2 regions of the Pantoea sp. ABR1s genome follow, and region 1 is predicted to be linked to the other one. Evidence: predicted binding sites of a transcription regulator. Region 1 holds the regulator's gene; the other holds the start of a gene.
The links. Region 1 encodes PhoB, which activates phosphate uptake and scavenging genes when phosphate is short. Its sites were predicted from a motif close to CTGTCATAAAACTGNCNNAT; they were not measured.
Positions count from the first base shown of each region.

Region 2: the regulator PhoB is predicted to act here: its motif matches at 9,648-9,667, upstream of pstS (phosphate ABC transporter substrate-binding protein PstS).

Region 1 is NZ_CM173823.1:3,151,343-3,167,299, forward strand. Features, by position in the region: gene ACXKZD_RS14940 (cobalamin-independent methionine synthase II family protein) at 1-156, opposite strand, end outside; gene ACXKZD_RS14945 (PstS family phosphate ABC transporter substrate-binding protein) at 322-1,242, opposite strand; gene phoR (phosphate regulon sensor histidine kinase PhoR) at 1,262-2,575, opposite strand; gene phoB (phosphate response regulator transcription factor PhoB) at 2,590-3,279, opposite strand; gene sbcD (exonuclease subunit SbcD) at 3,477-4,676, shown strand; gene ACXKZD_RS14965 (AAA family ATPase) at 4,673-8,347, shown strand; gene ACXKZD_RS14970 (DUF799 domain-containing protein) at 8,377-9,030, opposite strand; gene ACXKZD_RS14975 (DUF4810 domain-containing protein) at 9,027-9,386, opposite strand; gene ACXKZD_RS14980 (CsgG/HfaB family protein) at 9,398-10,075, opposite strand; gene ACXKZD_RS14985 (cell envelope integrity TolA C-terminal domain-containing protein) at 10,229-10,621, shown strand; gene qhpR (AraC-like transcriptional regulator QhpR) at 10,618-11,685, opposite strand; gene ACXKZD_RS14995 (phosphotransferase enzyme family protein) at 11,848-12,852, opposite strand; gene eat (ethanolamine permease) at 13,102-14,466, shown strand; gene mak (fructokinase) at 14,550-15,461, opposite strand; gene rdgC (recombination-associated protein RdgC) at 15,608-15,957, shown strand, end outside.
Region 2 is NZ_CM173823.1:43,913-59,869, reverse strand. Features, by position in the region: gene atpB (F0F1 ATP synthase subunit A) at 1-277, shown strand, start outside; gene atpE (F0F1 ATP synthase subunit C) at 383-622, shown strand; gene atpF (F0F1 ATP synthase subunit B) at 728-1,198, shown strand; gene atpH (F0F1 ATP synthase subunit delta) at 1,213-1,746, shown strand; gene atpA (F0F1 ATP synthase subunit alpha) at 1,761-3,302, shown strand; gene atpG (F0F1 ATP synthase subunit gamma) at 3,355-4,221, shown strand; gene atpD (F0F1 ATP synthase subunit beta) at 4,252-5,649, shown strand; gene ACXKZD_RS00250 (F0F1 ATP synthase subunit epsilon) at 5,674-6,093, shown strand; gene glmU (bifunctional UDP-N-acetylglucosamine diphosphorylase/glucosamine-1-phosphate N-acetyltransferase GlmU) at 6,254-7,624, shown strand; gene glmS (glutamine--fructose-6-phosphate transaminase (isomerizing)) at 7,778-9,607, shown strand; gene pstS (phosphate ABC transporter substrate-binding protein PstS) at 9,773-10,816, shown strand; gene pstC (phosphate ABC transporter permease PstC) at 10,904-11,866, shown strand; gene pstA (phosphate ABC transporter permease PstA) at 11,863-12,753, shown strand; gene pstB (phosphate ABC transporter ATP-binding protein PstB) at 12,798-13,571, shown strand; gene phoU (phosphate signaling complex protein PhoU) at 13,589-14,323, shown strand; gene ACXKZD_RS00210 (MFS transporter) at 14,431-15,669, shown strand; gene xylB (xylulokinase) at 15,836-15,957, opposite strand, start outside.

The sequences.
Region 1 (15,957 bases):
CGCCACCACATCGCGAATCGCATCATCTTCAACCTGACGCAGGGCCGCCGCATCAATCTCTCCGGCTGCAAACTGTTCGCGCGCCTGCTTAATGGCGGCGGGACGCAGAAAGCTGCCAACGGTATCGGCACGGAACGGGGCGGTTTCTCTTTGCATGATCACTCCTGTCTCTCCTGCCATTAATGACGGCAGGAAATAGTTGCATCCTGATATAAATAGCCATCTGGATGGCTACATGTCTGAACACAGAGTGGCATGAGCGGCTTTCTTCTGCAACTGAAGAAAATTCAGTGATGATGAAAAAAATTCACGTGTGGGAGATTAACGCAGCGCGGCGCGCGCCTGCGTCATCTGACTGTCAGAGAGCGGCAGATAGCCCGCTTCACTGACCCGCCGCTGTCCCTGCGCCGAAAGTACCTGCTGCAGAAACGCGGCCACCAGCGGCGGCAAAGGTTTGCCGGGCGCTTTATTCACGTAGAGATAGAGCGGGCGCGCCCAGGGATAACGGCCACTGCGGATGGCATCGGCATCCGGGGTAATCGCCTGCCCCTGATCATTCATCACCGCCAGCATTTTTACGCCGCTGAGATGAAAGCCAAAACTGGCGTAGCCGATGCTGCGTGAATTACCGGCCACCGCCTGCACCACTGCGGCCGAGCCGGGAAACTCCGCCACGTCGCTGCGAAAATCACCTTTACACAGCGCCTGCTGCTTGAAGAAACCCCATGTGCCGGAGGCGGAGTTACGTCCATAGCGCTGAATCGGCCGTTTGCTCCACTGCGCGCCGGTTAAGCCGAGATCGCCCCAGCGCAGCGGCACGCTGTGTGCGCCACACAGACGGGTAATCGAGAAGATGGCATCGAGCTGTCGCGGTTCAATCTGCTGTAGCGGATTGCGCTGATTCACCACTACCACCAGCGCATCCATAGCCACCGGAACCGCCAGCGGCGGATAGCCGTAGCGCGCCTCAAAGGCCTGGCGTTCATCTGCCTGCATCGGGCGGCTCATCGGACCGAGTTGTGCTGCACCCGCCGCCAGCGCGGTCGGCGCAGTAGAAGAGCCGGAGGCCTGAACCTGGACATTGACGCCCGGCGCCTGGCGACTGAAATCTTCGCCCCACAGCGTCATCAGATAACCCAGCGTATCGGATCCGACGCTGCTGAGATTGCCGGAGAGCGCGCCGGGCTGGGCCAGTGCCAGGCCCGGCAGCAGAGTAACGATCAACAAAAGAAGGATGCGCATCAGGGAGATCCGGCAGCGATTAATGAACGGCATTCTCCTGCATCACGCTGCTGACAATCAACCTCGCTGGCAGCGTAAAGGTAAAACAGGTCTCCTTGTGCGGCACGCTGGTGATATCGAGCCGGGCGTTATGGTGGCTCAGAGCATGTTTCACTATCGCCAGCCCCAGCCCGCTGCCGCCGGTCGCACGCGAACGCGCTTTATCGACCCGGTAGAAACGCTCGGTAAGACGCGGAATATGTTCTGAGGCGATGCCCGGCCCGTTATCGCACACCCGGAAAATGGCCCCCTGTTTGCCGCGCAGCCAGCTGATATCAATTCGCGTGCCATCCGGTGTGTGGTTTACCGCGTTGTAAACCAGATTGGAGATGGCGCTGCGCAGCTGTTCATCGTTGCCGAACACTTTCAGATGGGGATCGGTATGGAAATGGATGTCGTGACGGCCACCACTCAGCGTTGCCGCCTCATGCTGCAGAAGTTTCAGCATCACCGGCACATCGACCTTCTCTTTCAGATCGATTGCGGGCGCGGCTTCAATGCGCGACAGCGTCAGCAGCTGTTTGACCAGGCTGTCCATGCGGCGCGTCTGCTCCGACATAGTGTGCAGCGCTTTGCTGCGCGAAGGCTCGCTCATCACCGAGTCGTTCATCATCTCCAGATAGCCCTGCAGCACCGTGAGCGGTGTGCGCAATTCATGGCTGACATTGGCAAAGAAGTTGCGGCGCGCCCCTTCCAGCTGATGCATCTGCGTGACATCACGCGCCACCAGCAGCCACTGCCCTTCGCTGTAGGGCATGACGCGGAACTCCATGTGAAGTTTGTTGTTCAGCACCAGCGTCAGCGGCTTGTCGAAATCGCGCTGGCGAAGATAGCGCGAGAACTCCGGATAACGGAGCAGATTGAGGATGTTCTGGCCATTATCTTCCGGCCAGCGCAGTCCAAGATGCTGCTGCGCCAGGCCGTTACACCAGAAAATGGTGCCCTCTTCGGTAGTCAGAATCACCGCATCCGGCAGCGACTCGGCACCGCTGCGGAAACGCTTAATCAGATTGCCCAGTTCACGCCGTCGCCGCCGGTTGCGGAGCTGCATCTGGTAAAGACCATAAAACAGCGGTTCCCAGCTGGCACGCCCGGCCGGTGGCGTCATGGTGCGGTCGAGCCACAGCCAGTGCGACAGCCGCATCAGATTGTGAAAATGCCACAACAGCACCGTCAGCACGCTCAGTAGCAGCCACCAGGGCAGACCGCCGAACAGCAGGCCCAGCAGCACTGCGGGCAGACAGACCAGCAGCAGTTCTGTCAGTAATCTCTTCCAGGAGAGGCGTTCCAGCACGGTTAAGGCTCCGTTTAGTAGCGGGCAGAGAAACGATACCCTGTTCCGCGAACGGTTTGTACCATGCGATCGTGGCCGGACACTTCCAGCGCTTTACGTAAACGGCGGATGTGAACATCGACAGTACGATCTTCCACATACACATTGGTGCCCCAGACGTGGTTCAGCAGCTGTTCGCGGCTGTAAACGCGTTCCGGGTGGGTCATAAAGAAGTGCAGCAGCTTATATTCTGTCGGACCCATCTCCAGCGGCGTGGTTTCGGACATCACGCGATGTGAGGAGGGATCCAGACTCAGCCCCTGCATCTCAATCACCTCTTCCACGGCCATCGGCGAAATACGGCGCATCACCGCTTTGATCCTCGCCATCAGCTCTTTAGGTGAAAAGGGTTTGGTAATGTAATCATCGGCACCCACTTCCAGGCCGCGCACCCGATCCTCCTCTTCGCCGCGCGCGGTGAGCATCATCACCGGGATATCGCGTGTCATCGCCTCGCGTTTCAGATGTTTGATAAACTGAATACCGCTGCCACCGGGTAACATCCAGTCCAGCAAAATCAGATCGGGCCAGGGTTCAATCAGCTTGCCAACGGCGCTGTCATAATCTTCCGCCTCGATTGGCTGATAGTCGTTCTGCTCCAGAACAAAACACAACATTTCACGGATGGGGGCTTCATCCTCCACAACCAAAATGCGCTTAGCCATTATTACTCCTGCTGATTATGACGGATGTCACTGAGATTCGCGGCGCCATTATGCGTCAGATTTGTGACACTTTTATGAAAAACATAACCTGCCTGTAACCTCACTGGTAATCATTTATGACAGCGCAGCGACAATTTTTTGCTTTGGCCGCAGAGCCAGTATAATCGCCGGGCGAATCACAACGGCAGGGACTCATCATGCGCATCATTCATACTGCGGACTGGCATCTGGGGCAGTTCTTCTACAACAAAAGTCGGGCAGCCGAACATCAGGCATTTCTCGACTGGCTGTTGATCCAGATTGAACAGCATCAGGTGGATGCGTTGATCATCGCAGGCGATCTGTTTGATACCGGTACACCGCCCAGCTACGCCCGCGAAATGTTCAACCGCTTTGTGGTGGCGCTGCAGCCCAGCGGCTGTCAGCTGATTGTGCTGGCGGGCAACCACGATTCCGTTGCCACGCTGAATGAGTCGCGTGAGCTGCTCGCCTGTCTCAATACCCGGGTGATCGCCACCCCGCAGGAGAAGGATGATGTGCTGCTGCTCAACACCCGCCAGGGCGAGCCGGGCGCGTTGCTGTGTGCGATTCCCTATCTGCGGCCGCGCGATATCCTGCGCAGCCGGGCGGGTCAGTCGGGACGCGACAAGCAGACCTCGCTGCTGGAAGCGATCGCCCACCACTATCAGCAGCGATTCACCGCCGCCCAGGCGCTGGGCCATGCACTGCCGATTATCGCCACCGGCCATCTCACCACCGTCGGCGTCAGCCAGAGCGATTCGGTGCGCGACATCTATATCGGGACGCTGGATGCCTTCCCGGCCAGCGCGTTTCCCGCGGCTGACTATATCGCACTGGGGCATATTCATCGCGCCCAGCGCGTCGCGGGCAGCGAGCATATCCGCTACAGCGGCTCACCGATTCCGCTGAGCTTTGACGAGCTGGGCACAGAAAAAAGCGTCTTCCTGCTGGAACTCACCACCAGCGGCCTGCAATCGGTCACGCCGCTGGTGGTGCCACAGGCGCAGCCGATGCAGGTGCTGAAAGGATCGCTGGCGCAGATTGCAGAACAGTTAAATGCCTTCAGCACGGCAGAGCAGGAGAAGCCGACCTGGCTCGACATCGAAGTCACCACCCAGGAGTACCTCAGCGATCTGCAGCGTCAGGTAGAAACCCTGACCGCCACGCTGCCGGTCGAAGTCCTGTTGCTCCGCCGCAGCCGTGAACAGCGGCAACAGAGCCTGGCGCGGCTCGACAACGAAACCCTGAGTGAGCTGAAGGTGGAGGAGGTCTTTGCCCGCCGGCTGGCGCTGGATGAGGAGCTGCAACCAGAGCAAATTGCCGAGATGACCACCCTGTTCCGCCAGACGCTGGCCGCCATGGAAGAGACCCAATGAAGATCCTCACGCTACGGTTCAAAAACCTCAATGCCCTGCGCGGTGAATGGTTCATCGACTTCCGCGCCGAACCTTTCGCCAGCAACGGCCTGTTCGCCATTACCGGTGCCACCGGCGCCGGTAAAACCACCCTGCTGGACGCCATCTGCCTGGCGCTCTATCACCAGACACCGCGCCTGGGCGCGATTTCACAGAGCCAGAATGCGCTGATGACCCGCGACTGTGCCGAATGTCTGGCCGAGGTGGAGTTTGAGATCAAAGGAGAAGCCTGGCGCGCCTTCTGGAGCCAGAACCGCGCGCGCGGCACTGCCGACGGCAAACTTCAGGCACCGCGCGTTGAGCTGGCACGCTGCGCTGACAACACTATTGTTGCCGATAAAGTCGGTGACAAGCTGAAGCTGATCGAAACCCTCTCCGGGCTCGATTTCGAAAGGTTTACCCGCTCGATGATGCTGTCACAAGGCCAGTTCGCCGCCTTTCTCAATGCCAAAGCCAGTGAGCGCGCAGAACTGCTTGAGGAGCTGACCGGCACCGAAATTTACGGTCTGATTTCCGCCGCCATCTACGAGCGCCACAAAGAGGCAAAAACCCAGCTGGATCTGCTGCGCAGCCAGGCGGGAGCGATGGCGCTGCTGGATAGCGACGCACGCGACGCGCTGCAACAGCAGCTCACCGATCTGACCGATGCGGAACAGCAGCTCAGCGCGCACTATCAGCAGGCGCAGCAACAGCAGCAGTGGCAACAGCAGGCGCAGCAGTTACAGCAGGAAAATGCGCAGGCTGACGTCGCGCTGCAGCAGGCCCAGGCTGCATCCCAGGCGGCAGAGGCCGATCGTCAGCGTCTTGCACGCAGCGAACCGGCTGAAAAGCTGCGGGTAAAACTGCAGCAGCGCGACGCGTTACGCACCGAACAGCAGCAGGTCGTGAGCCGCTGTCAGCAACTCACGGCGGCGCAGCAGCAGGCGCAGACCCAACAGCAGCAGCATCAGCAGCACTACGCGGCGACCCAGAGTGCCCGCCAGCAGGCGCTGCAGGAACAGCAGCAGCAGGAGAGCCTGCTGACAGAGCAGGTGCTGCCGCTGGATCAGCGGATCAGCGCACTGCAGCAGCAGCTTGCGGAGCAGCAGCAGGAAAACGCCCGGCAGCAGCAGCATGCTGATCAGACACAGGCCAGCCTGGCAGAGCAGAAGCGCCAGGTTGAGGCATGGCAGCAGGCGATTGCCGAACAGCATCAGTTACGCCAGCAGCTTGCCGATCTCGCCCAATGGGGCGCTTCGCTGCCGGTGTGGCAGGAGAACTTTGCCCTGCTGGCGCAGCGTGAAGCGACCCTGGCCGGACTGGCGCAACAGCGCGAGCAGCAGCAGCGACAGATCGCTGCCCAGCAGGCGGAACAGCAGCAGCAGGCAGAACAGGCGCTCCCGCGCCAGCAGGCGGAGCAACAGGCCCGCCAGGCGCTCTCGCAGGCGGAGCAAGTACTAACTTCGCTACAGGAACAGCATCCGCCTGCCGCACTGCGTCAGGCATTAAGCCAGTTGCAGAACAGCCGTCCGGCTCGTCAGCAACTGCTGCTGCTTTCAACCCAGTGGCAGCCGCTGCACCAGCAGCTGGGCCAGCGCCAGCAGCGGCTTATCGCGCTCGCAAAAGCGCATCAGCAGAGTGAAGCGGAACTCCAGGCCCTACGCGAGACGTGGAAACGCGAAAAACAGCAACTGGATGATGTCGAAAAAATCTGCGCGCTGGAGCAGCAGATTGTTGATCTCAGCGATTACCGCGCCCGGCTCGTCGCCGATCAGCCCTGTCCGCTGTGCGGCTCCTGCACGCATCCCGCCGTTGAGGCCTACAGCACGCTGGAAGTAAGTGCTAACCAGCAGCGCCGGGCTGCACTGCAACAACAAACCGAGGCATTGCGCGAAGCGGACACGGCAAAAAGCGAACAGCTGAAACAGTCAGCCGTGCAGCAGCAGACCCTGCGCGATGAGATCGCGGAGATGCAGCAACAGCTCGATCGGCTTGAGCAGCAATGGCAGGCGCTGAGCAGTGAGCTGGCACTTACCTTCCCGCTCGCCGATCGGGATGCCTTAACCGCGTGGGAGCAGCAGCAAAGCGAACGTGAAAGCCAGCTTGAGCAACAGCGACAGGCGCAGGAAGCCGCCGAACAGGCGCGTCAGGCCGCAAAGGATTACCATCTTCAGCAGTCACAGGCCTGGCAGCAGCATTTGCAGGCAGAACAGCTGGCGCAGCAGTCGCTGTCCAGCCTGCAACAGGCGCTGGATGCGCTGCAACAGCGTCAGCAGCAGGAACAGCAGGCCATGGCGCAATTGCAGAGTCGTCTGGAGCAGCAGTTCAGTGCACACAACCTTGCCCTGCCCGACGCCGCCCATCGCGAGGCGTGGCTGACAGAACAGCAGCGGCGCTGGGAGCGCTGGCAGGAAAGTGAGCGGTTGCTCGCTAATCTGCAACCGCAGCTGTTAAAGGGGGAAACCCAGCTCACTGCCCTGCAACAGCAGGCAGAACTGGAGCAGCAGCAGCTCACCACTCGTCAGCAGCAGCAAAACCAGCGCCAGACGCAGCTCAGCGAGATGCGCCGTGCCCGTCAGGCGCTGTTTGGCGACCGCGAGGTCACCCACGCCCGTCAGCAGATACAGGCCCGCGTTCAGCAGGCTGATGAACAACTGGCACAGCAGCTCACGGCCCTGCAACAGGCGCAGGCCGAGGTCAGTCGCCTGCAAGGTGAGCTTTCGGGGCTGGAAAATCAGCGGCAGACGCTCAATAGCAAACTGGCAGAGGCGGAAAGCGCGCTGCAGCAGGCACTCGAGAGCGCCGGATTCGCGGATGAAGCCAGCCTGCGCGCGGCGCTGCTGGATGAGCAGACCGCAGTGCAACTGCGTCAGCAGTTGCAGCAGCTCGATCAGCAATGCCAGCAGCAGCAGGCGCGACTGGCGGATCTGCGTCAGCGGCTCAGTCTCCATCAGCAGGCGAAACCCGCTGCGATGCCGGAATCCGCCGAGGCGCTGGCGCAACAGCTGGAGCAGTTACGGCTGGCACTGCGCGACAACGCCAGCCAGCAGGGTCAGATTCAGCAGCAGCTGCACAGCGATGCCAGCCTTCGTGTGCGCCAGCAGAGCCTGATGACACAGATTGAACAGGATGGTGTGACGCTGGCGCAGTGGAGCCTGCTCAACGATCTGATTGGCTCCGCCAGCGGCGATAAATTCCGGCGCTTCGCCCAGGGCTTAACGCTGGATCACCTGGTGGCCCTGGCTAACCGTCAGCTCGATCGGCTGCATGGCCGCTATCTGCTGCAGCGACGGGCGCAGGATCTGCTGGAGCTGGATGTGGTCGATACCTGGCAGGCCGATGCGGCGCGCGATACCCGCACGCTCTCCGGTGGTGAGAGCTTCCTGGTGAGTCTGGCGCTGGCGCTGGCGTTGTCGGATCTGGTCAGCCACAAAACGCGCATCGAATCGCTGTTTCTGGATGAGGGATTTGGCACGCTGGATGCGCAGACGCTCGACACCGCGCTGGACGCACTCGATGCACTCAACGCCAGCGGCAAAACCATTGGGGTGATCAGCCACGTGGAAGCGATGAAGGAGCGCATTCCGGTACAGATTAAAGTACGCAAAATGAATGGGCTGGGTTACAGCCAGCTGGAACTGCCGCAGGGATAACGGGCGCCAGAGCGCCCGTTTACGTGCAATCAGCGGGCGCTGACGAGCTTGTAGCGAGGGCCGGTGAGTAACCCGCCCTGCTCGTTCTGTGCCAGCAGACGATTGCTGGTCAGTCCGGCCACGGTGTGCGCTTTGTCAGTCACATTGCTGGCAATCTGTTTGATTGCCGCACTGACCAGCATACCGACCAGCCCACCGTTGTTGTTGTTGCCATCTTCACTGTCGCTGGCACTGGCCTTACCCTGCCAGATCTCTTTGCCGCTGCGCAGATCCACCAGCCGTGCTTTGGCGGTCACGATCGTCACGCTGTCAATGACCCGATAGCTGCTGCCATATTCGCTGATCGAGATATAGAGCGCGCTGTCGGCGTGGAAGATCTCATTCAGACGCTTCGCGCTGACGGCCTGGGCGTCACTGGCGCTGGTCAGGCCATTCTGCTGAAAGGTCTCTTCAACCACTGCCACCGGGAAGACGTAGTAACCGGCTTCGGCCAGCGGGTGCGTCACCAGCGAGGTCAGACTGTGAGCGGCATTGATATCCGGCGAGGTGTTATCGGCCGGCAGCACCAGAATCGAGGCGGGCTTGCTGGCACGGAACGCACTGTAGTCATACGGTTTTTTCGTCGCACAACCGGTCAGCAGCAGCATCATCAGCACGCCGCCGAGGGCAATCAGTTTTTTCACCGTACCACTCCTTGTTTTTTACTCATCAGAAAATCCATGTAAGGTGCCGATTCGGGAAACAGCTGCTTCTCGGTGGCAAACTGACCAAAGGCTTTATTGGTATCGCCGGTTTTGGCATAGAGCAGGCCAAGCTGGGCGTGCAGGCCAGGCGCAACCGGCTGGTTAACGGCACGGGCTTTTTCAATGTCCAGATTCAGCGCATCGATCTGCTTCAGCGGATCGCTGCCCGGCTGATAGTAGCTATAGACCTGCTGCTGATAATCGCCCCAGTAGTAGATCGTTTTCGGCGCTTTTGGCGCACAGCCAGCCAGCAACGCCGCTGCAATCAGCAGGCTGCTCAGTGTCATTATCTTCATTTACTGCTTCCTTATTTAGCCGGACGCCATGCGCCGTTGTTGATTCCATCCACTAAATGATCGACCGCTTCGCGAATCGCCAGATCCATCACTTTGCCGTTCAGCGTAGAGTCATAGCTGCTGGTGCCACCAAAGCCGATGACCTCACGTGCGGAGAGCTGATACTCGCCCGCGCCCTGGGTGCTGTAGACCACCTCTGAGGTAGTGACATCCACTACGTTCAGATTCACTTTGGCATAGGCGATCTGCGTTTTGCCGCGGCCCAGAATGCCCCACAGCTGCTGATCGCCCACTTCTTTGCGGCCAAACTCGGTGATATCACCGGTGATGATGAAGTTCGCGCCTTTGATATTCTGCTGGCTGCGTTTGAAGTCCGACTCCTGCTGCAGCTCTTTCAGGTTGCTGCGATCCAGCACGCTGAACCGGTTGGTCTGCTGCAGATGGGTAATCAGAATGGTTTTTGACTGATTGCCCAGCCGATCGACACCATCAGAGAAAATGCCGTTCATATAGGAGGAGCGGTTATCAAACTGCCCCACCGCAATCGGGCTGCGCACGCCCTGATAAACCGGCTGGCTGGCCGCGCGAACCTGGGGGGCCTGAATAGCGCGGGAAGATTCAGTGGCGCAGCCGCTGATGAGCGAGGCCGTTAACAGGGAGAGTGCCGCAAAGGCATATTTTTTCTGCATTTCTAATCCATGAAGTGAAAGAGATGTAACCCGCGCCAGGGCGGTAAATTCTGGTTCTGTCGACAGTCGGAGTAATGCCATAGCATTCATGATGCCGGTCTGTAGACTGTCGGCAGCAGACCGGAAGATCTTTAAGGAAAGTTGGCCAGTTAAATGAATTTAATTAATATAACGATGAGAATGTTGCCGGGGGTGATTATTGCAATGTCGCTCAGCGCCTGTCAGCAACCTGTGACAAAGCAACGGGATAGCGTGGCAAACCTCTGTCAGCCGTCGAAAGATCCTGACAGCCAATCCTGTCACTGGACTAATCAAATGCAGCCAGTACTGAACCGGCAGTTCAGCGATGCGGCGCGTTACGCCGGTCAGCAATGTCTGGTACGGATGGAGTGGCAACCACACAGCAGACATTATGCGGTGACCCAGACGCAGGGTGATGAAGCGCTCTGCCTGCGCGCCTGGCAACTGGTCGCGCAGACCCGCGATCTGCCGCCGCCGCCGGAGCCTGGACAACCGGCGTGGTTCGGCTTTGCGCCGCGCGGTTAGCTGGCCAGACCTTCCTGACGCCACTGGCGCGGACTGATGCCAAACCAGCGACGAAACGCGCGTGAAAACGCGCTGACTTCCGAGTAGCCCAGCAGCAGCGCCATCTCAGAGATGGGCAGCTGCTTCTGCTGCAGATAGTGTGTCGCCATTTCGCAGCGCACCTGATCGACCAGCGCGGTAAAGCTGCTGCCCTCTTCGCGCAGCCGCCGCTGCAGTGACCAACTCGACAGTCCGAGCTTATCCGCCACCTCTTCCAGCACCGGCTCACCCTGCATCAGCGATAAATTAACCTGCGAACGCGCCTGCTCAATCATGCTCTGCTGCGACGTCACACGGTTAAGCCGCCGGATCGCATCCTGCATCACCATTAACAGGATCGGATCGCTCTCCGGCATGGCGCGCAGCAGATCGCGCTTGGGGATCACCAGTGAATTAAACGGCTGATCGAACCAGACCGGCGCATCAAACACTTTGCAGTGATCGTGCCACTGGCCGGGACGCGGATGTTCAAAGTGGACTTCGCGCGGTGCCCAGTGTCTGCCCGCCACGTGGCGGATCAGATTCATAAACATCCCCAGCGTCAGCTCCGCATCCTGACGGCGCGACAGGATCGCGCCATGTCGCACCTGATAATCCAGCCGCCAGCACTCTCCCTTATCCACCAGCCGGGTTAAGGTGTCGTGCTGATGCCAGGGAAATGCGTTGACCACATTATGCAGCGCCTGTTCCAGCGTGGCGGAGCACAAACCGATGTAGCCGATCAGGCCTAATGACTGCGGTTTAAACTGCCTGCCGTAGTGCAAACCGAAGTTATCAAAACCGGAGTGACGCGCCGCCTCTTCCAGCACCCGACAGTAGTTAACCAGCCCCAGGCTGAGCGTCGGACTGGCCAGGCGCTCCGGATCGATGCCGCTGATGCCGAAGATGCGATCAACATCGCCGCCCTGGGTATGAATAAAGTCGCCTAAGCCAGTCGCCGCTGCTGCCAGCACGCCGTGATTGCCTGCCCCCGCCGCTGCCGAGCAGGCCGCAAACGCATCGGGCTTTATCAGTGTCGGATTCATGGTCGCCTCAGTCAGAATTCAGGTGGATCACCCGTCACTTCTATCCGAGCAATTTCCATACCAGGTCCCTGATGCCCGACGCTCCGCCTGCGGGCTGTCCGGGCGGCGTGCAGGTTACGCGCAGGGCACTGCGGCGGCGCAGCGACGCCCGCCGCTGGTGCATCAGACGCCGACCGGCAGCTGCTCACCTTCCAGATAACGGCGGCAGAGGCGGACCGAGTGGCTGGCCCACGCCGATCCCAGGCTGCGCGCCATTTCGGTTTCGGCATGTGATCCCACCCACGCGGTGAGCTGGATACGACGCTGGATTAACAGCGCGGGCAGCATGGCCATCTCCGCATCGCTGATATGCGCCACCTGCTCATAGCCGCGGATCCAGTGATCGATCCACTCTGGCGCGCGCGGATGATGCTCAACAAAACTGATCGCCGCCGCCAGATCGTGCAGATACCAGCCTAACCCGCAGTCATCGAAATCGATCACCCGCGTTTCGCCCTTGTGCAGCAGCAGATTGGTCAGCCGCAGATCGGCGTGGATCAGGCCATAGCGATCCGATCCTTTACCGAACTGCGCCATCGCCGCGCCGACCTGGCTTATCGTCTGCTCTACCACGCCGTGATCGGCAGGATTCAGATCCGGCGCATCCTGCCAGCGTCCCCAGTGACTCTCTGCGCTGGTCATGGTGTGGTGATCCCAGATGATGCGCTGGAAACCCGCAGGCGGCTGCCACTGTTTACTGTGCTGATGCAGCCGCGCGGTGATCTGGCCGAGCTGCTGAAAAGCGCGGGGATCGACGTCGGTGGTCGGCATCTCTCCGTCGATCCAGTGAAACAGCACCACGTAGCGTTCACCGCCCTCCGGCAGCCGCAGCGTCAGCACGGTTTCGCCCTCTTTGTCCGGCACCGCTTCCGGCACCATAATGCCGGTTTCGCGCAGCGCATTGAGCCACAGCAGTTCGCTGACGATGTCGGCTTTTTGATGATAATCGCCGCGATGCAGTCGCAGCGCATAACGCCGGCCTGCCGCCTGCAGCAGAAACGTGGCGTTCTCTGAGCGGCACAGCAGGCTGAGCTGGCCCTGCAGCGCGGCGGGATAACAGGCCAGCGCCTGCTGCGCCATCAGGGTGAGTTGGGAATCAGTCAGGTTGTCATATTGTTTAGCGCTCATCAGTCCGGCTCCTTGTCACTTGCGTTATCTCAGCATGCGTTGCCAGAAGGTGAGCTGCTTGACTCCGGAAGAGACAAAGTTGACCGCAGCGTGCAGCTGGCCCGGTTGTTGCCTGTGAGTTGACCGTGGAGGACAGAAGTCACTGCGCCCGCGTCAAGTCGTGGCGAGTAATGCAACGGCATTATCCCCTTACTGTAGCGTAATGGCGGTGTAACGCCGCGTGAGACCAACAACGACGGGGATAACAGAATGACAAACAGACTCAAGCCCACTCTGGGCACCCTGCATCTGTGGGGGATTGCGGTTGGCCTGGTCATTTCAGGCGAATATTTTGGCTGGAGTTACGGCTGGGCCGTGGCGGGCACGCTGGGATTTCTGGTCACCACCGCGTTAATCGCCACGCTCTATACCTGCTTTATTTTTAGCTTCACCGAACTGACCACCGCGATCCCCCATGCAGGCGGGCCATTTGCCTATAGTCGCCGCGCCTTTGGCGAAACCGGCGGACTGATTGCCGGTCTGGCGACGCTGATTGAGTTTGTCTTTGCGCCACCGGCGATTGCCATGGCGATTGGGGCTTATCTCAACGTGCAGTATCCCGAACTGAACCCGAAGACTGCGGCGGTCGGCGCCTATCTGCTGTTTATGACGCTGAATATTCTCGGCGTAAAACTGGCGGCGATGTTTGAACTGGTTGTGACGGTGCTGGCGGTGATTGAACTGCTGGTGTTTATGGGTGTGGTTTCACCCGGCTTCAGCCTGGCGAACTTCGCCGCACACGGCTGGGCAGGCAGTGACAGCTTCGGACTGCCCGCCTTCTCCGGCATTTTCGCCGCCATTCCTTTTGCCATCTGGTTTTTCCTGGCCATTGAAGGCGCGGCGATGGCGGCCGAAGAGGCGAAAGATCCGACCCGGACCATTCCCCGCGCCTACATCAGCGGAATTCTGACGCTGGTGGTGCTGGCGATAGGTGTGATGCTGATGGCGGGCGGCGCGGGCGACTGGCGCAAACTTGCCGATATTAACGATCCGCTGCCGCAGGCGATGAAAATGATTGTCGGCGAACACTCTAACTGGATGCATATGCTGGTGTGGATTGGACTGTTTGGCCTGATTGCCAGCTTCCACGGCATCATCCTCGGCTATTCGCGGCAGTTTTTTGCCCTGGCACGCGCGGGCTATCTGCCGCCTTCTCTGGCCAAACTTTCGCGTTTCCAGACCCCGCATCGGGCGATTATTCTCGGCGGCGTGCTGGGTATCGCGGCAATTTACAGCGATGGTGTGATTAATCTGCAGGGGATGACGCTGACGGCGGCGATGATCACCATGGCGGTATTTGGCGCGATTGTGATGTACATCATGAGTATGCTGAGCCTGTTTAAACTGCGCCGCAGCGCGCCGGAGATGGTCCGCAGTTTCCGCGCGCCGGGCTATCCGATTGTTCCGGGCATCGCCCTGCTGCTGTCGGTGGTCTGTCTGCTGGCGATGCTGTGGTTTAATCCGGTGATAGGCGCGCTGTTTTTCGCCATCATGCTGGCAGGCTATCTCTACTTCCTCGCCACCAAAGCGCAGCGCGATCGGGCGCCGCAGGACAGTATGCTGGTCGGCGAATAAAAGCGGCGCGGGTGAGTGCCTTGGGTTAACGATTCAGCGCCGGGTCTCTCTGGCGCTGAATCGTCAGCGGATGCTCGGGTAACTCAGCCGTTAAGCGGCCAGAGCCACGCCGCACCGCGTACGCCGCTGGAGTCGCCATGCTGCGCCTTCAGCACCGGCGTTTCACACTCCCCGCCAAATACCCACTTCTTCATCAGCACCGGCACGGTCTGATAGAGACGATCCACATTGCTCATCCCACCGCCCAGTACAATCACATCGGGATCGATCAGGTTTACCACCTGCGCCAGCGATTTTGCCAGCCGCAACTCATAGCGGCTCATCGCCAGTTCGGCGATCGGATCCTGCTGCGCCAGCAGCGAGGCGATCTCCGCACCTTTGCGATGTACGCCGCTCAGCCGCTGATAGTCGATACCAAAACCGGTGCCTGAAACAAAGGTCTCAATACAGCCCTGCTGCCCGCAATAACAGGGCACTTCCTGACGGTAGCGCAGCTCATCCTCATCCATCCACGGCAGCGGATTGTGGCCCCACTCACCGGCATTGCCGTTGCCCCCGATACGCGACTCACCGTTGATCGCCACACCGGCGCCCGATCCGGTGCCGATGATCACGGCAAACACCAGCGACTGTCCGGCACCGGCACCGTCGATCGCTTCCGACACCGCCAGGCAGTTGGCGTCGTTGGCGATACGCACTTCCCGGTTCAGCGCCTGCGCCAGATCTTTATCCAGCGGCTGACCGTTGAGCCAGGTGGAGTTGGCATTTTTTACTCGCTTACTGTAGGGCGAAAGCGTGCCGGGAATACCGAGGCCGACCGTGCCGGTTGCGCCGGTTTTCTGCTCCGCCAGCGTGACCAGATCGACAATCGCCTGCACCGTTGCCTGATAGTCATCACGCGGGGTATTCACCCGGTGGCGGAACAGCTCCTCTCCTTTATCCGACAATGCGATCACTTCTGTCTTGGTGCCACCCAGATCTATGCCTATGCGCAAGATTACGTCCTCGTTATTCGTTCAGGTGAGAGATACAGTAAAAGGCGTCTGCCGGAAAGGCAATGAAACCACTCCGATGTTTCGCTATCATGCGCGCTGACTCTCGCAGACTTGTGCGCCCGATCGCGCCACGGTAAGGAATCCCGATGTTGTGGTTTAAAAATATGATGGTTTATCGTCTGAATCGTGACATTCCGCTGTCCGCAGATGAGATGGAAAAGCAGCTCGACGCCTTCACGTTTTCACCGTGTGGCAGTCAGGATATGAGCAAGACCGGCTGGGTCTCGCCGATGGGCAACCGCAGCGATGCGCTGACCCATGAAAACAAAGGCCAGATTGTGATTTGCGCCCGCAAAGAAGAGAAAATCCTGCCTTCGCCAGTGGTGAAACAGGCGCTGGAAGCGAAAATCGACAAGCTGGAATCTGAGCAGAGCCGCAAGCTCAAAAAGACCGAAAAAGATTCGCTGAAAGATGAAGTGCTGCACAGCCTGCTGCC
Region 2 (15,957 bases), 950 kb from region 1:
GCAGCCTTTTAACCACCCGATCTTCATCCCGATCAACCTGATTCTGGAAGGTGTGAGCCTGCTGTCTAAGCCTGTATCACTGGGTTTACGACTGTTCGGTAACATGTATGCGGGTGAACTGATCTTTATCCTTATTGCCGGTCTGTTGCCGTGGTGGTCGCAGTGGGTGCTGAATGTGCCGTGGGCCATTTTCCACATCCTGATCATTTCGCTACAGGCTTTCATTTTCATGGTCCTCACGATTGTCTATCTGTCGATGGCATCTGAAGAACATTGATTTTTTTCTCAACACTACTTTCCCTCTTGATTTCGGGTTGCAGCGCACACCGCTGAAGCCCGGAAGATGAAGGGAGCATTTAACTGAAACAAACTGGAGACTGTCATGGAAAACCTGAATATGGATCTGCTGTACATGGCTGCCGCTGTGATGATGGGCCTGGCGGCAATCGGTGCTGCGATCGGTATCGGCATCCTCGGAGGAAAATTCCTGGAAGGCGCTGCTCGTCAGCCTGACCTGATTCCTCTGCTGCGTACGCAGTTCTTTGTTGTAATGGGTCTGGTGGATGCAATCCCGATGATCGCTGTTGGTCTGGGTCTGTACGTGATGTTTGCTGTCGCCTAAAGCCCTGTGTTCACTCAGCGCACAATGTGCAAGGGTGAACGGATTCTGCCGCTTATCGTTGATAACGGCAGAAAAGTTAAATACTCAATCTAGAGGCATTGTGCTGTGAACATTAATGCAACAATCCTCGGCCAGGCTATCGCGTTCATCCTGTTTGTCGCGTTCTGCATGAAGTACGTATGGCCGCCGCTCATGGCTGCTATCGAAAAGCGCCAGAAAGAAATTGCTGAAGGCCTTGCTTCTGCTGAACGTGCAAAGAAAGATTTGGATCTCGCGCAGGCTAATGCGACCGACCAGCTGAAAAAAGCCAAAGAAGACGCTCAGGTCATTATCGAGCAAGCGAACAAGCGTCGCGCGCAGATTCTGGACGAAGCCAAAACCGAAGCTGAAAACGAACGTAATCGCATCGTGACACAAGCGCAGGCTGAAATTGACGCTGAACGCAAACGTGCGCGTGAAGAACTGCGTAAGCAGGTCGCGTTGCTGGCTATGGCTGGCGCCGAGAAGATCATCGAACGCTCCGTGGATGAAGCTGCTAACAGCGACATCGTTGATAAACTGGTCGCTGAACTGTAAGGAGGGAGGGGCTGATGTCTGATCTGATTACTGTAGCTCGCCCCTACGCCAAAGCAGCTTTTGACTTTGCTGTTGAGCATCAAAGTATTGAACGCTGGCAACAGATGCTGGCGTTTGCCGCAGAAGTGGCTCGCAATGAACAGATGGCTGATCTTCTCTCAGGTGCATTAGCACCCGAAGCGCTGGCAGCGTCGTTTAACGCAGTCTGTGGTGATCAACTGGATGAACCCGCGCAGAACCTGATTAAGGTGATGGCGGAAAACGGACGTTTGACAGCGCTTCCGGCTGTACTGGCCCAATACATCGAACTGCGTGACGCTCATGAAGCCACCGCTGAAGTTGATGTTATCTCCGCTAGTACGCTGAGTGACGACCAGCTGAATAAAATCAGCGCCGCGATGGAAAAACGTCTGTCACGCAAAGTTAAGCTGAATTGCAAAATTGATAAGTCTGTGATGGCAGGCGTGATCATCCGTTCGGGTGATCTGGTTATTGATGGCAGCGTACGCGGCCGTCTTGACCGTCTGGCTGACGTCTTGCAGTCTTAAGGGGACTGGAGCATATGCAACTGAATTCCACCGAAATCAGCGAACTGATCAAGCAGCGCATTGCTCAGTTCAATGTCGTGAGTGAAGCTCACAACGAAGGTACGATTGTTTCTGTAAGTGACGGTATCATCCGCGTACACGGCCTGGCCGATGTCATGCAGGGTGAGATGATTGCCCTGCCGGGCAACCGTTACGCTATCGCCCTGAACCTCGAGCGTGACTCGGTTGGTGCAGTGGTGATGGGCCCTTACGCTGACCTCGCCGAAGGCATGAAGGTTAAGTGTACTGGCCGTATTCTTGAAGTACCGGTAGGCCGTGGCCTGCTGGGCCGCGTAGTGAACACCCTGGGTGCTCCTATCGACGGTAAAGGCGCAATCGACAACGACGGTTTCTCACCGGTTGAAGTCATTGCACCTGGCGTTATCGACCGTCAGTCAGTCGACCAGCCGGTTCAGACCGGTTATAAGTCGGTCGATGCGATGATTCCAATTGGCCGTGGCCAGCGTGAGCTGATCATCGGTGACCGTCAGACCGGTAAAACCGCAATGGCGATCGATGCGATCATCAACCAGCGCGACTCAGGCATCAAGTGTGTCTACGTTGCGATTGGTCAGAAAGCCTCAACCATCTCTAACGTGGTTCGTAAGCTGGAAGAGCATGGCGCACTGCAGAACACCATCGTTGTTGTGGCGTCTGCTTCTGAATCTGCTGCACTGCAGTATCTCTCTCCGTACGCAGGCTGTGCGATGGGCGAATACTTCCGTGACCGCGGTGAAGATGCGCTGATCGTATACGATGACCTTTCTAAGCAGGCTGTCGCGTACCGTCAGATTTCTCTGCTGCTGCGCCGTCCACCAGGTCGTGAAGCATTCCCTGGCGACGTGTTCTATCTCCACTCCCGTCTGCTGGAACGTGCATCACGCGTAAGCGCTGATTATGTAGAGCGTTTCACCAATGGCGCAGTGACAGGTAAAACCGGTTCACTGACCGCGCTGCCGATCATCGAAACCCAGGCGGGCGACGTTTCTGCGTTCGTTCCGACCAACGTAATCTCGATTACTGATGGTCAGATCTTCCTGGAATCGAACCTGTTCAACTCCGGTATTCGTCCGGCCGTTAACCCAGGTATTTCGGTATCCCGCGTAGGTGGTGCTGCACAGACCAAGATCATCAAGAAACTGTCCGGTGGTATCCGTACCGCGCTGGCACAGTATCGTGAACTGGCGGCATTCTCGCAGTTCGCCTCTGATCTGGATGATGCAACCCGCAAACAGCTGAGCCACGGTCAGAAAGTGACCGAGCTGCTGAAGCAGAAACAGTATGCGCCGATGTCTGTCGCACAGCAGGGTCTGGTTCTGTTCGCTGCAGAGCGTGGCTATCTGAACGACGTTGAACTGGCAAAAATTGGCAGCTTCGAAGCTGCACTGCTGGCCTTCGCCGATCGCGACCACGCTGAGCTGATGGCTGAAATCAACCAGTCGGGTAACTTTAATAACGATATCGAAGCCAAGCTGAAAGGCCTGGTCGAGACGTTTAAAGCAACCCAGTCCTGGTAATGTCTGGCGGCTTGTCTGAAAAGGCAGGCCGCAAGGCTTTGAGGAGAAGCTAATGGCCGGCGCAAAAGAGATACGAAGCAAGATTGGAAGCGTGAAAAACACGCAGAAGATCACCAAAGCGATGGAAATGGTCGCCGCCTCCAAGATGCGTAAAACGCAGGAACGCATGGCGGCCAGCCGTCCGTATGCAGAAACCATGCGCAAAGTGATTGGTCACCTTGCGTTGGGTAATCTGGAATACAAGCACCCTTACCTGGAAGAGCGCGACGTGAAGCGCGTCGGCTACCTGGTCGTTTCAACTGACCGCGGGCTTTGTGGTGGTTTGAACATTAACCTGTTCAAAAAGTTACTGGCGGATATGAAGTCCTGGTCCGATAAAGGCGTGCAGAGCGATCTGTCGATTATCGGTTCAAAAGGGGCGTCATTCTTTAATGCTGTGGGTGGCAACATTGTGGCGCAAGTCAGTGGCATGGGTGATAAACCTACCCTGTCTGACCTGATTGGCCCGGTAAAAGTGATGTTGCAGGCTTATGATGAAGGCCGCATCGACAAGCTGATGATCGTCAATAACAAATTCAATAACACCATGTCTCAGACTCCGACCATCACCCAACTGCTGCCGTTACCGCCAGCGGAAGGTGAAGAAGAGATGAAGGCGAAGACCTGGGATTACCTGTATGAACCCGATCCGAAAGCGCTGCTGGATACCCTGCTGCGTCGTTATGTCGAATCGCAGGTTTATCAGGGTGTGGTGGAAAATCTGGCCAGTGAGCAGGCCGCACGTATGGTAGCGATGAAAGCCGCAACCGATAACGGCGGAAATCTGATCAAAGAGCTGCAGTTGGTGTACAACAAAGCTCGTCAGGCCAGCATCACCCAGGAACTTACCGAGATTGTCGGTGGAGCCTCCGCGGTTTAACCAGGTTTGGAATTAGGTAGAGGATTCAAGATGGCAACTGGAAAGATTGTCCAGATTATCGGCGCCGTTGTTGACGTCGAATTCCCTCAGGACGCGGTACCGCAAGTGTACAGCGCCCTCGAGGTTATGAATGGTGATGCGCGTCTGGTGCTGGAAGTTCAGCAGCAGCTCGGCGGCGGCGTAGTACGTACCATCGCAATGGGTACGTCTGACGGCCTGAAGCGTGGTCTGAGCGTCAACGACCTGCAGAAACCGATTCAGGTACCCGTCGGTAAAGCGACCCTGGGCCGTATCATGAACGTTCTCGGCGAGCCAATCGATATGAAAGGCGAGCTGAAAGAAGAAGATGGCAGCGCAGTAGAGATCGCCTCTATTCACCGCGCAGCCCCTTCTTATGAAGATCAGTCTAACTCGCAGGAACTGCTGGAAACCGGCATCAAGGTTATCGACCTGATGTGTCCGTTTGCTAAAGGCGGTAAAGTCGGTCTGTTCGGTGGTGCGGGTGTAGGTAAAACCGTCAACATGATGGAACTGATCCGTAACATCGCGGCTGAACACTCAGGTTACTCAGTGTTTGCCGGTGTGGGTGAGCGTACTCGTGAGGGTAACGACTTCTACCACGAAATGACTGACTCTAACGTTATCGATAAAGTTGCACTGGTCTATGGCCAGATGAACGAGCCGCCGGGTAACCGTCTGCGCGTAGCACTGACCGGTCTGACCATGGCGGAAAAATTCCGTGATGAAGGCCGCGACGTTCTGCTGTTCATCGATAACATCTACCGTTATACCCTGGCCGGTACAGAAGTTTCTGCACTGCTGGGTCGTATGCCATCTGCGGTAGGTTACCAGCCAACGCTGGCAGAAGAGATGGGTGTGTTGCAGGAGCGTATTACCTCCACCAAGACCGGTTCAATCACCTCCGTACAGGCCGTTTACGTCCCTGCGGATGACCTGACTGACCCATCACCAGCAACTACCTTTGCGCACTTAGACTCAACGGTAACGCTGAGCCGTCAGATCGCCTCTCTGGGTATCTACCCGGCCGTTGACCCGCTGGACTCTACCAGCCGTCAGCTGGATCCGCTGGTTGTCGGTCAGGAGCACTATGATGTTGCACGTGGCGTTCAGTCACTGCTGCAGCGTTATCAGGAACTGAAAGACATCATCGCCATCCTCGGTATGGATGAGCTGTCTGAAGAAGACAAACTGCTGGTGGCACGTGCGCGTAAGATTCAGCGCTTCCTGTCTCAGCCGTTCTTCGTTGCAGAAGTATTCACCGGTTCACCGGGCAAATACGTGACGCTGAAAGACACTATCCGTGGCTTTAAAGGCATCATGGAAGGTGAGTTTGACCACCTGCCAGAGCAGGCCTTCTACATGGTTGGCGCCATCGAAGAAGCCGTGGAAAAAGCGAAGAAACTGTAATAACGGTTTCCCGGGAGGAAGATTATGGCTATGACTTATCACCTGGATGTGGTCAGCGCAGAGGAGCAGTTGTTCTCTGGTCTGGTACAGAAAATTCAGGTGTCAGGTAGCGAAGGTGAACTGGGGATTTTCCCTGGCCATGCGCCGCTGCTGACTGCCATTAAGCCTGGAATGATCCGTATCGTGAAACAGCACGGCGAAGAGGAGTTTATCTACCTCTCTGGCGGCGTGCTGGAAGTGCAACCGGGCAGCAGCACCGTTCTGGCCGATACCGCTATCCGCGGTACCGATCTGGACGAAGCGCGCGCTCTGGAAGCAAAACGCAAAGCAGAAGACCATATGAACAGCAGCCACGGCGACGTGGACTATGCTCAGGCCTCTGCCGAGCTGGCGAAAGCCATTGCTAAACTGCGCGTGATCGAACTGACCAAAAAAGCGATGTAATCCAGCTTTATGCGTCATGAAATGCCAGCCCTCGGGCTGGCATTTTTTTTGTCTGCTGCGCCTGATCTGCCTGTCCGCCTAATTTCGGCCTGAGAAAAATGTAGTAATCTCAATCCCAAACCGTTTTACTTTCACCCGTAAAAATTCACTCAGGATAGTTATGTCTAACAGTGCGATGAGTGTGGTGATCCTTGCTGCTGGCAAGGGCACCCGTATGTATTCCGATCTGCCTAAAGTTCTGCATACGCTGGCAGGCAAACCCATGGTTCAGCATGTGATTGACGCGGCTAAAGGGCTGGGCGCACAGCAGGTCCATCTGGTTTATGGTCACGGCGGCGATCGCCTGAAGGCGACCCTCACTGACAGCTCGCTCAACTGGGTACTGCAGGCCGAGCAGCTCGGCACTGGCCATGCGATGCAGCAGGCAGCGCCCGCATTCGCTGATGATGAAGATATCATGATGCTTTACGGCGACGTGCCGCTGATCTCTCAGGCGACACTACAGCGACTGCGCGAAGCTAAACCGCAGGGCGGCATTGGCTTACTTACCGTGGTACTGGACGACCCAACCGGTTATGGCCGCATTGTGCGTGAGAACGACACCATCACCGGCATTATCGAACAGAAAGATGCCAGCCCGGCACAGCTCACCATTAAAGAGATCAACACCGGCATTCTGATCGCCAACGGCGGCGATTTAAAACGCTGGCTGGCGCAGCTCACCAACAATAATGCGCAGGGTGAGTATTACATCACCGATATTATCGCGCTGGCGCATCAGGAAGGTCGGGTAATCAACGCGGTTCATCCGGCACGCATCAGTGAAACCGATGGCGTCAACAACCGGCTGCAGCTGGCGACATTAGAGCGCACTTACCAGGCTGAACAGGCGGAAAAGCTGCTGCTGGCTGGCGTGATGCTACGCGATCCGGCCCGTTTTGACCTGCGCGGGACGCTGACGCACGGGCGGGATGTTGAAATTGACACCAACGTCATTATTGAAGGCCAGGTCAAGCTGGGCGCACGCGTCAGAATCGGCGCGGGCTGCATTATCAAAAACAGCGTGATTGGCGATGACTGTGAAATCAGCCCCTATTCGGTGATCGAGGATGCGAATCTCGCCACTGCCTGCACCGTCGGACCTTTTGCCCGTCTGCGTCCTGGCAGCGAACTGGCCGATGCTGCCCACGTGGGCAACTTCGTCGAAATGAAGAAAGCGCGTCTGGGCAGAGGATCGAAAGCGGGGCACCTCTCCTATCTCGGTGATGCGGATATTGGCGACAACGTAAATATCGGTGCAGGCACCATTACCTGCAACTACGACGGTGCGAACAAATTCAAAACCGTAATTGGCGATGACGTATTTGTGGGCTCAGATACCCAGCTGGTGGCGCCGGTCAGCATCGCGGCAGGGACCACCATTGCGGCGGGCACGACCATCATGAAAGATGTGACCCAGGCCGGTCTGGTCTATAACCGTAAAGAGCAGAATCACAAAGCGGACTGGCAGCGCCCACAGAAGAAAAAATAAATTTTAACGGCCCGCTTTAATGCGGGCCGATGCAGTGCAGTGCCAAAACTATAATCCCCACTCTCTACAAGGCTCGGGGAACCGGCAAAGCCGGATATCAGGTCGCATGACAACAGAAGTGGCGAAAAGCCATGTAGTCAGGAAAACATCATTATGTGTGGAATTGTTGGTGCAGTAGCGCAACGTGATATCGCAGAGATTCTGCTGGAAGGTCTGCGTCGTCTTGAATATCGCGGATATGATTCGGCCGGTCTGGCCGTGGTCGATCGTCAGGGGCACGTCACGCGCCTGCGGCGTTTAGGAAAAGTGCAGAAACTGGCGGAAGCCGCTGAGCAGCAACCGCTGATTGGTGGCACCGGCATCGCGCACACGCGCTGGGCAACCCATGGCGAGCCGTCGGAAGCGAACGCGCATCCGCACGTCTCAGAGCACATCATCATCGTGCACAACGGCATCATTGAAAATCATGAGCCATTGCGTGCTGAACTGATCGCGCGCGGTTATGTCTTTGCCTCTGAAACGGACACCGAAGTGGTGGCGCATCTGGTTCACTGGGAGCAGAAGCAGGGCGGTTCGCTGCGTGAAGTCGTACTGCGTGTGATTCCGCAGCTGCGCGGTGCCTATGGCATGGTGATCATGGACAGCCGCGATCCGTCACTGCTGGTGGCGGCCCGTTCCGGCAGCCCGCTGGTGATTGGTCGTGGCATGGGCGAAAACTTTATCGCCTCGGATCAGCTGGCCCTGCTGCCAGTGACCCGTCGGTTCATCTATCTGGAAGAGGGTGATATCGCCGAGATCAGCCGTCGCGATGTCACGGTGATCGACCGTGAAGGCAACACCGTGACCCGTGCCGAAATCGAGTCGAACCTGCAATATGATGCCGGTGACAAAGGCATTTACCGTCACTACATGCAGAAAGAGATCTACGAACAGCCCATGGCGCTGAAAAGCACCCTGAGCGGTCGGTTCAGCCAGGGTCAGGTTGATCTGAGCGAACTGGGCGCGGGCGCAGAAGCGCTGCTGAGCCAGGTTGAGCATATCCAGATTATCGCCTGCGGCACCTCCTACAACTCCGGCATGGTGTCACGCTACTGGTTTGAGTCGCTGGCAAACCTGCCCTGTGATGTCGAGATTGCCTCGGAATTCCGCTACCGCAAATCAGCTGTTCGCAAAAACAGCCTGCTGATCACCCTGTCGCAGTCGGGTGAAACGGCAGATACCCTGGCGGCGCTGCGTCTCTCTAAAGAGCTGGGCTACCTGGGCTCGCTGGCGGTCTGTAACGTGGCCGGTTCATCACTGGTGCGGGAATCTGACCTGGCGCTGATGACCAAAGCGGGCACCGAAATCGGCGTCGCCTCTACCAAAGCGTTCACCACCCAGTTAGCGGTGCTGCTGATGCTGGTGGCGAAACTGGGCCGTCTGAAAGGGATGTCTGCCGAGACTGAACATGAGATCGTTCATGCACTGCAGGCGTTGCCGAACCGGATTGAGCAGATGCTGGCGCAGGATAAGCTGATTGAAAATCTGGCAGAAGGCTTCTCTGACAAGCATCACGCACTGTTCCTGGGTCGTGGCGATCAATATCCGATTGCCATGGAAGGGGCGCTGAAGCTCAAGGAGATCTCCTACATTCATGCGGAAGCCTACGCCGCAGGCGAGCTGAAACATGGCCCGCTGGCGCTGATTGATGCGGACATGCCGGTGATCGTGGTGGCACCTAACAACGAACTGCTGGAGAAGCTCAAATCCAACATCGAAGAGGTACGCGCACGCGGTGGCCTGCTTTATGTTTTTGCCGATCAGGATGCGGGCTTCAGCGACAGTGACGGAATGAAGATTATCCCGTTGCCGCATGTCGAAGAGGTCATTGCGCCCATCTTCTACACGGTGCCGCTACAGTTACTCTCCTATCACGTCGCCCTGATCAAAGGGACCGACGTCGATCAGCCACGTAACCTGGCAAAATCGGTTACTGTGGAATAACCGGGTGGGCCCCGTCGCGGGCCCACTTTGCTCTGGCCCTCTGTCATATAACTGTCATATTTCGTACATTTCACTGTCATCAAACTGTCCTATTTTCCCTCCTGCAGCAATCACAGATTCTTACTAAAACGGCCCCAAGCCTGACTTTTCTCCCCTGGAGGGAATATGACACTGATGCGTAGCACCGTAGCCCGAATCCTCGCCACCACCTTCGCCGTAAGCGCGGTATCTGCTTTTGCGGCAACCGATCTCACTGGCGCAGGCGGGACGTTCCCGGCGCCGGTTTATGCCAAGTGGGCAGCAGAATATCAAAAAGCCACCGGTAGCAAAGTTAACTACCAGGGTATCGGTTCATCTGGCGGCGTGAAACAGATCATCGCTAAAACCGTCGATTTCGGTGCGTCCGATGCGCCAATGAAAGATGAAGATCTGCAAAAAAATGGCCTGTTCCAGTTCCCTACCGTGATCGGTGGCGTAGTACTGGCGGTTAACCTGCCGGGTATCAAGTCAGGTCAGCTGACGCTGGATGGCAAAACCGTCGGTGATATCTACCTCGGCACCATCAAAAAGTGGAACGACCCGGCGATTGCCAAACTTAACCCAGGCGTGAAACTGCCAGAGACCAACATCAACGTGGTACGTCGCGCTGACGGTTCAGGCACCTCGTTCGTCTTCACCAGCTATCTGGCGAAAGTGAACCCGGACTGGAACAGCAAAATTGGTAAAGGTAACACCGTCAACTGGCCGGTCGGTCTGGGCGGCAAAGGCAACGACGGCGTCGCCGCGTTTGTTCAGCGTCTGCCGGGTTCAATCGGCTACGTGGAGTACGCCTACGCCAAACAGAATAACCTGACCTACACCAAACTCATCGATGCCGATGGCAAAGCGGTCGCCCCAAGCGAAACCAGCTTCAGTAATGCCGCGAAAGGTGCTGACTGGAGCAAATCGTTCGCGCAGGATCTGACCTTCCAGAAGGGCGCTGATGCCTGGCCAATCTCGTCAACCACCTTTATTCTGATCTACAAAGATCAGGCTAATGCGGCCAAGGGCGCTGAAATACTGAAATTCTTCGACTGGGCTTACAAAAGCGGCAGCAAAACCGCCACAGCGCTGGATTATGCTGCGCTGCCAGAGAGCGTGACTGAACAGATTCGCGCCGCCTGGAAAGCCAACATCAAAGACAGTTCTGGTAAAGCGCTTTATCAGTAATTGACCGACCCTGACCGGACAGCAGTCCGGTCAGACTCAACGGGCGGCGTCATGCCGTCCTGATAACTTCTGAAGACTGAGACTTCTATGGCTGCAACGAAGCCGGCATTCAAAGCCCCAGGCAAACAAGGTGACAGAATTTTTGGCGCGCTGGTCAGGCTGGCTGCGCTGATTGTCCTGTTACTGATGGGCGGCATTATTGTCTCCCTGATCATCTCCTCGTGGCCCAGCATCCAGAAGTTTGGTTTCGCCTTTTTGTGGACCAAAACCTGGGATGCGCCCAACGAACAATTTGGTGCACTGGTACCGATCTACGGCACCCTTGTGACCTCCATTATTGCCCTGATTATCGCAGTACCGGTGAGTTTTGGTATCGCGCTGTTCCTGACCGAACTCGCGCCAGGCTGGCTGCGTCGCCCGCTGGGCACCGCCATTGAGCTGCTGGCGGCCATTCCCAGTATTGTTTATGGCATGTGGGGTCTGTTTGTTTTCGCGCCGCTGTTTGCCGAATACTTCCAGACACCGGTCAATGACGTGCTATCGGGCATTCCGATTGTCGGCGAGCTTTTCTCCGGCCCCGCTTTCGGTATCGGCATCCTCGCGGCGGGTGTGATTCTGGCGATCATGATCATCCCTTATATCGCCTCGGTGATGCGCGACGTCTTTGAGCAGACCCCGGTGATGATGAAAGAGTCAGCCTACGGTATCGGCTGCACCACCTGGGAAGTGATCTGGCGCATCGTACTGCCTTTTACCAAAAATGGTGTGATTGGCGGTGTGATGCTCGGACTGGGTCGTGCGCTGGGTGAAACCATGGCGGTGACTTTTATTATCGGCAACACCTACCAGCTCGACAGCCCGTCGCTGTTTATGCCGGGTAACAGCATCACCTCGGCGCTGGCCAACGAGTTCGCTGAAGCGGAATCGGGCGTGCACGTCGCCGCGCTGATGGAGCTGGGACTGATCCTGTTTGTGATTACCTTTATCGTGCTGGCGATTTCAAAGCTGATGATTATGCGGCTGGCGAAAAGTGAAGGAGCGCGCTCATGACCACAATTGAAATTCAGGCGCGCGCCGAACTGGACGCATCACGCCGTAAAATGCAGTCCTGGCGCAGCACTAAAAATAAAATTGCGCTGACGCTGTCGCTGCTGACCATGGCTTTTGGCCTGTTCTGGCTGGTGTGGATCCTGTTCACCACCGTATCGCGCGGCGTGGATGGGCTCTCCTGGTCCCTGTTCACCGAATCAACGCCACCACCCAATACCGCGGGCGGCGGGCTGGCTAACGCCCTGGCGGGCAGCGGATTACTGATTTTCTGGTCTACCTTCTTCGGCACACCGCTGGGCATCATGGCGGGTATCTATCTGGCGGAATATGGGCGCAAGTCGCCACTGGCAGAAGTGATCCGCTTTATTAACGACATTCTGCTTTCGGCACCCTCGATTGTGGTCGGCCTGTTCGTCTACACCCTTGTGGTGTCGCAGATGCAGCACTTCTCCGGCTGGGCCGGGGTGATTGCGCTGGCGCTGCTGCAGGTGCCGATTGTGATTCGTACCACCGAAAACATGATGCGACTGGTGCCAGACAGCATGCGTGAAGCGGCTTACGCGCTGGGTACGCCCAAGTGGAAGATGATCGCGTCTATCACCCTGAAAGCGTCGGTCTCCGGCATCATCACGGGTGTGCTGCTGGCGATTGCGCGCATTGCAGGTGAAACGGCACCGCTGCTGTTCACGGCGCTCTCGAACCAGTTCTGGAGCACCGACATGATGCAGCCGCTGGCGAACCTGCCGGTCACCATCTTTAAGTTCGCCATGAGCCCGTTCGCCGAATGGCAGAGCCTGGCCTGGGCAGGTGTGCTGATTATCACCCTCTGCGTGCTGGTGCTGAACATCGTGGCGCGGGTGATTTTCGCCAAAGGTAAACACGGTTAATTTCCGGCGCGGCCCTGTGCGGCGCCGTATAAGAGAGATGAATTATGAGTATCGCGACAGCATCAGCCGATAAAATTCAGGTCCGTAATCTGAACTTCTATTACGGCAAATATCATGCGCTGAAGAACATCAATCTGGATATCGCTAAGAATCAGGTGACTGCGTTTATCGGGCCATCGGGCTGTGGTAAGTCGACCCTGCTGCGGACCTTCAACAAAATGTACTCGCTCTATCCGGATCAGCGGGCTGAAGGGGACATTCTGCTGGATGGCGAAAACATTCTGGCGACTCAGCAGGATATCGCGCTGCTGCGCGCCCGGGTCGGCATGGTGTTTCAGAAGCCTACGCCGTTCCCGATGTCGATCTATGACAACATCGCCTTTGGCGTTCGCCTGTTTGAAAAGCTGTCGCGTGCCGATATGGATGCGCGCGTGCAGTGGGCGCTGACCAAAGCCGCGCTGTGGAATGAAACCAAAGACAAGCTGCATCAGAGCGGTTACAGTCTCTCCGGCGGCCAGCAGCAGCGTCTGTGCATTGCCCGCGGTATCGCGATTCGCCCGGAAGTCTTACTGCTGGATGAGCCCTGCTCTGCGCTTGATCCTATCTCTACTGGCCGTATTGAGGAGCTGATCACCGAGCTGAAACAGGATTACACCGTGGTGATCGTGACGCACAACATGCAACAGGCTGCACGCTGCTCTGACCATACGGCTTTCATGTATCTGGGCGAACTGATTGAGTTCAGCGATACCGACACGCTGTTCACTAAACCCGCCCAGAAGCAAACCGAAGATTATATAACTGGCCGCTACGGCTGATCTGACAGGAGATCGACATGGATAATCTTAATCTGAATAAGCACATCTCCGGTCAGTTCAATGCCGAGCTGGAGCATATCCGTACCCAGGTGATGATCATGGGCGGTATGGTCGAGCAGCAGCTGACCGATGCAATTACCGCTATGCATAATCTGGATGGCGAACTGGCGCAGCGGGTGATCGACGGTGACCAGAAGGTCAATATGATGGAAGTGGAGATTGATGAAGCCTGCGTGCGCATCATCGCCAAACGTCAGCCAACTGCGATCGATTTGCGACTGGTGATGGCGATCATCAAAGCCATTTCTGAGCTGGAACGGATTGGCGACGTGGCGGAGAAGATCAGCCGCACGGCGCTGGAGAAGTTTGGTCAACAACATCTGCCGCTGCTGGTCAGCCTTGAGTCGCTGGGTCGTCACACCGTGCAGATGCTGCATGATGTGCTGGACGCTTTTGCACGCATGGATCTAAATGAAGCGATCACTATCTACCGTGAAGATAAAAAGGTGGATAAAGAGTACGAAGGCATTGTGCGCCAGCTGATGACCTACATGATGGAAGATCCGCGCACCATTCCCAGCGTGCTGACGGCGCTGTTCTGTGCCCGCGCCATTGAGCGTATCGGCGATCGTTGCCAGAATATCTGCGAAATCATCTTCTATTTCGTCAAAGGTCAGGATTTCCGTCACGTTGGCGGTGACCGGCTCGATGAATTACTGTCGGGCGATGACGGCAGCAACAGACCTTCCTGATAAATCTTCTTCCTGCGCCTGATCGGCGCAGGGATAAGCCTTTTCAATTGGTCACATCCTGAACTCTCTCTATAATTGCGGCACTTTTCTTTATGAGGTGCGCAACGATGTCCCCTTCTCCCCAATCTAAGCCGGGCGTAACGCCAGGCAAAGCGATGCTGGCTGCGGTCAGCGGTTATGCCATGGATGGATTTGACCTGCTGATACTCGGCTTTATGCTGCCGGCTATCAGTGTTTCGCTGGCGCTCAACCCATCACAGGCGGGATCGCTGGTGACCTGGACGCTGATCGGCGCGGTTATCGGTGGCATCGTATTTGGTCATCTCAGCGACCGCTATGGTCGCATCCGCATGCTCACCGTCACGATTCTGGTCTTTTCGGTCTTTACCGGGCTGTGCGCGGTGGCGCAGGGCTACTGGGATCTGCTCGCCTGGCGAACGCTGGCGGGTGTCGGTCTGGGTGGCGAATTTGGTATCGGCATGGCGCTGATTGCCGAAGCCTGGCCTGCTGAGAAGCGCAACCGCGCATCAGCGTGGGTTGGCATCGGCTGGCAACTCGGGGTGCTGATGGCGGCCTTTATCACACCGCCGCTGCTGACTATCATCGGCTGGCGCGGCATGTTTCTGGTCGGCTTGTTGCCTGCGCTGGTCTCGTTTGCCATTCGTCGCGGCATGGGTGAACCGGAGGCGTATCAACGGCAGGTTAAACATGTGCCGTCACTCTCTTTTCCGGCGCGCCTGAAACTGCTGGTGCGCGATCGCGCCACCGCCAAAGCCAGCCTGGGCATTTTTATCCTCTGTTCAGTACAGAACTTTGGTTACTACGGGCTGATGATCTGGATGCCGAGTTACCTCTCCTCCAGCTTTGGCTTCAGCCTGACGAAGTCGGGCCTCTGGACCGCGGTGACCGTGGTCGGGATGACCTTTGGCATCTGGCTGTTTGGCGTACTGGCCGACCGCTTCGCACGCTGGAAAATCTTCCTGCTCTATCAGTTTGGCGCAGTAGTGATGGTGGTGGTTTATGCTCAGCTGCGCGACCCGAACATCATGTTATTTACCGGCGCGATCATGGGGATGTTTGTTAACGGCATGATTGGCGGTTATGGCGCGCTGATTTCCGATACTTTCCCGCCGCAGGTGCGTGCCACCGCGCAAAACGTCCTGTTCAACCTTGGTCGTGGTGTGGGCGGCTTCGGCCCGGTGGTGATTGGTCTGCTGGCGAGCCAGTTCTCGTTTACGGCGGCGATTACCCTGCTGGCGCTGATTTATCTGCTGGATATTGCGGCGACGCTGTTCCTGCTGCCGAAGAAACAGGGTCAGGAAGATACGCTGGGCGCGATTGGCTGATGCTACCGTGATGGTATGGCTGGGTAAGTGTCATCCCGGCCATTCCGGGTCAGTAATATGGCTCACGATCACCTGTTCTGCCTTCATTACCCCCCTGGCATTACATGGCAGGGGGATCCGTTAACAGGCGATTTAAATCCATAACAGGCGGAGCGTTCTCACAGGTTTACTTCATCAGCGGCAGGAGCTGTTGATACAGCGTCGCAAAGGTCTCACGACATGGCTGGTAGTGCGCTACCCGGGCCGGATCCGGCTGGTGTCGCTGCACCAGAACCGGCGTCGGCACGG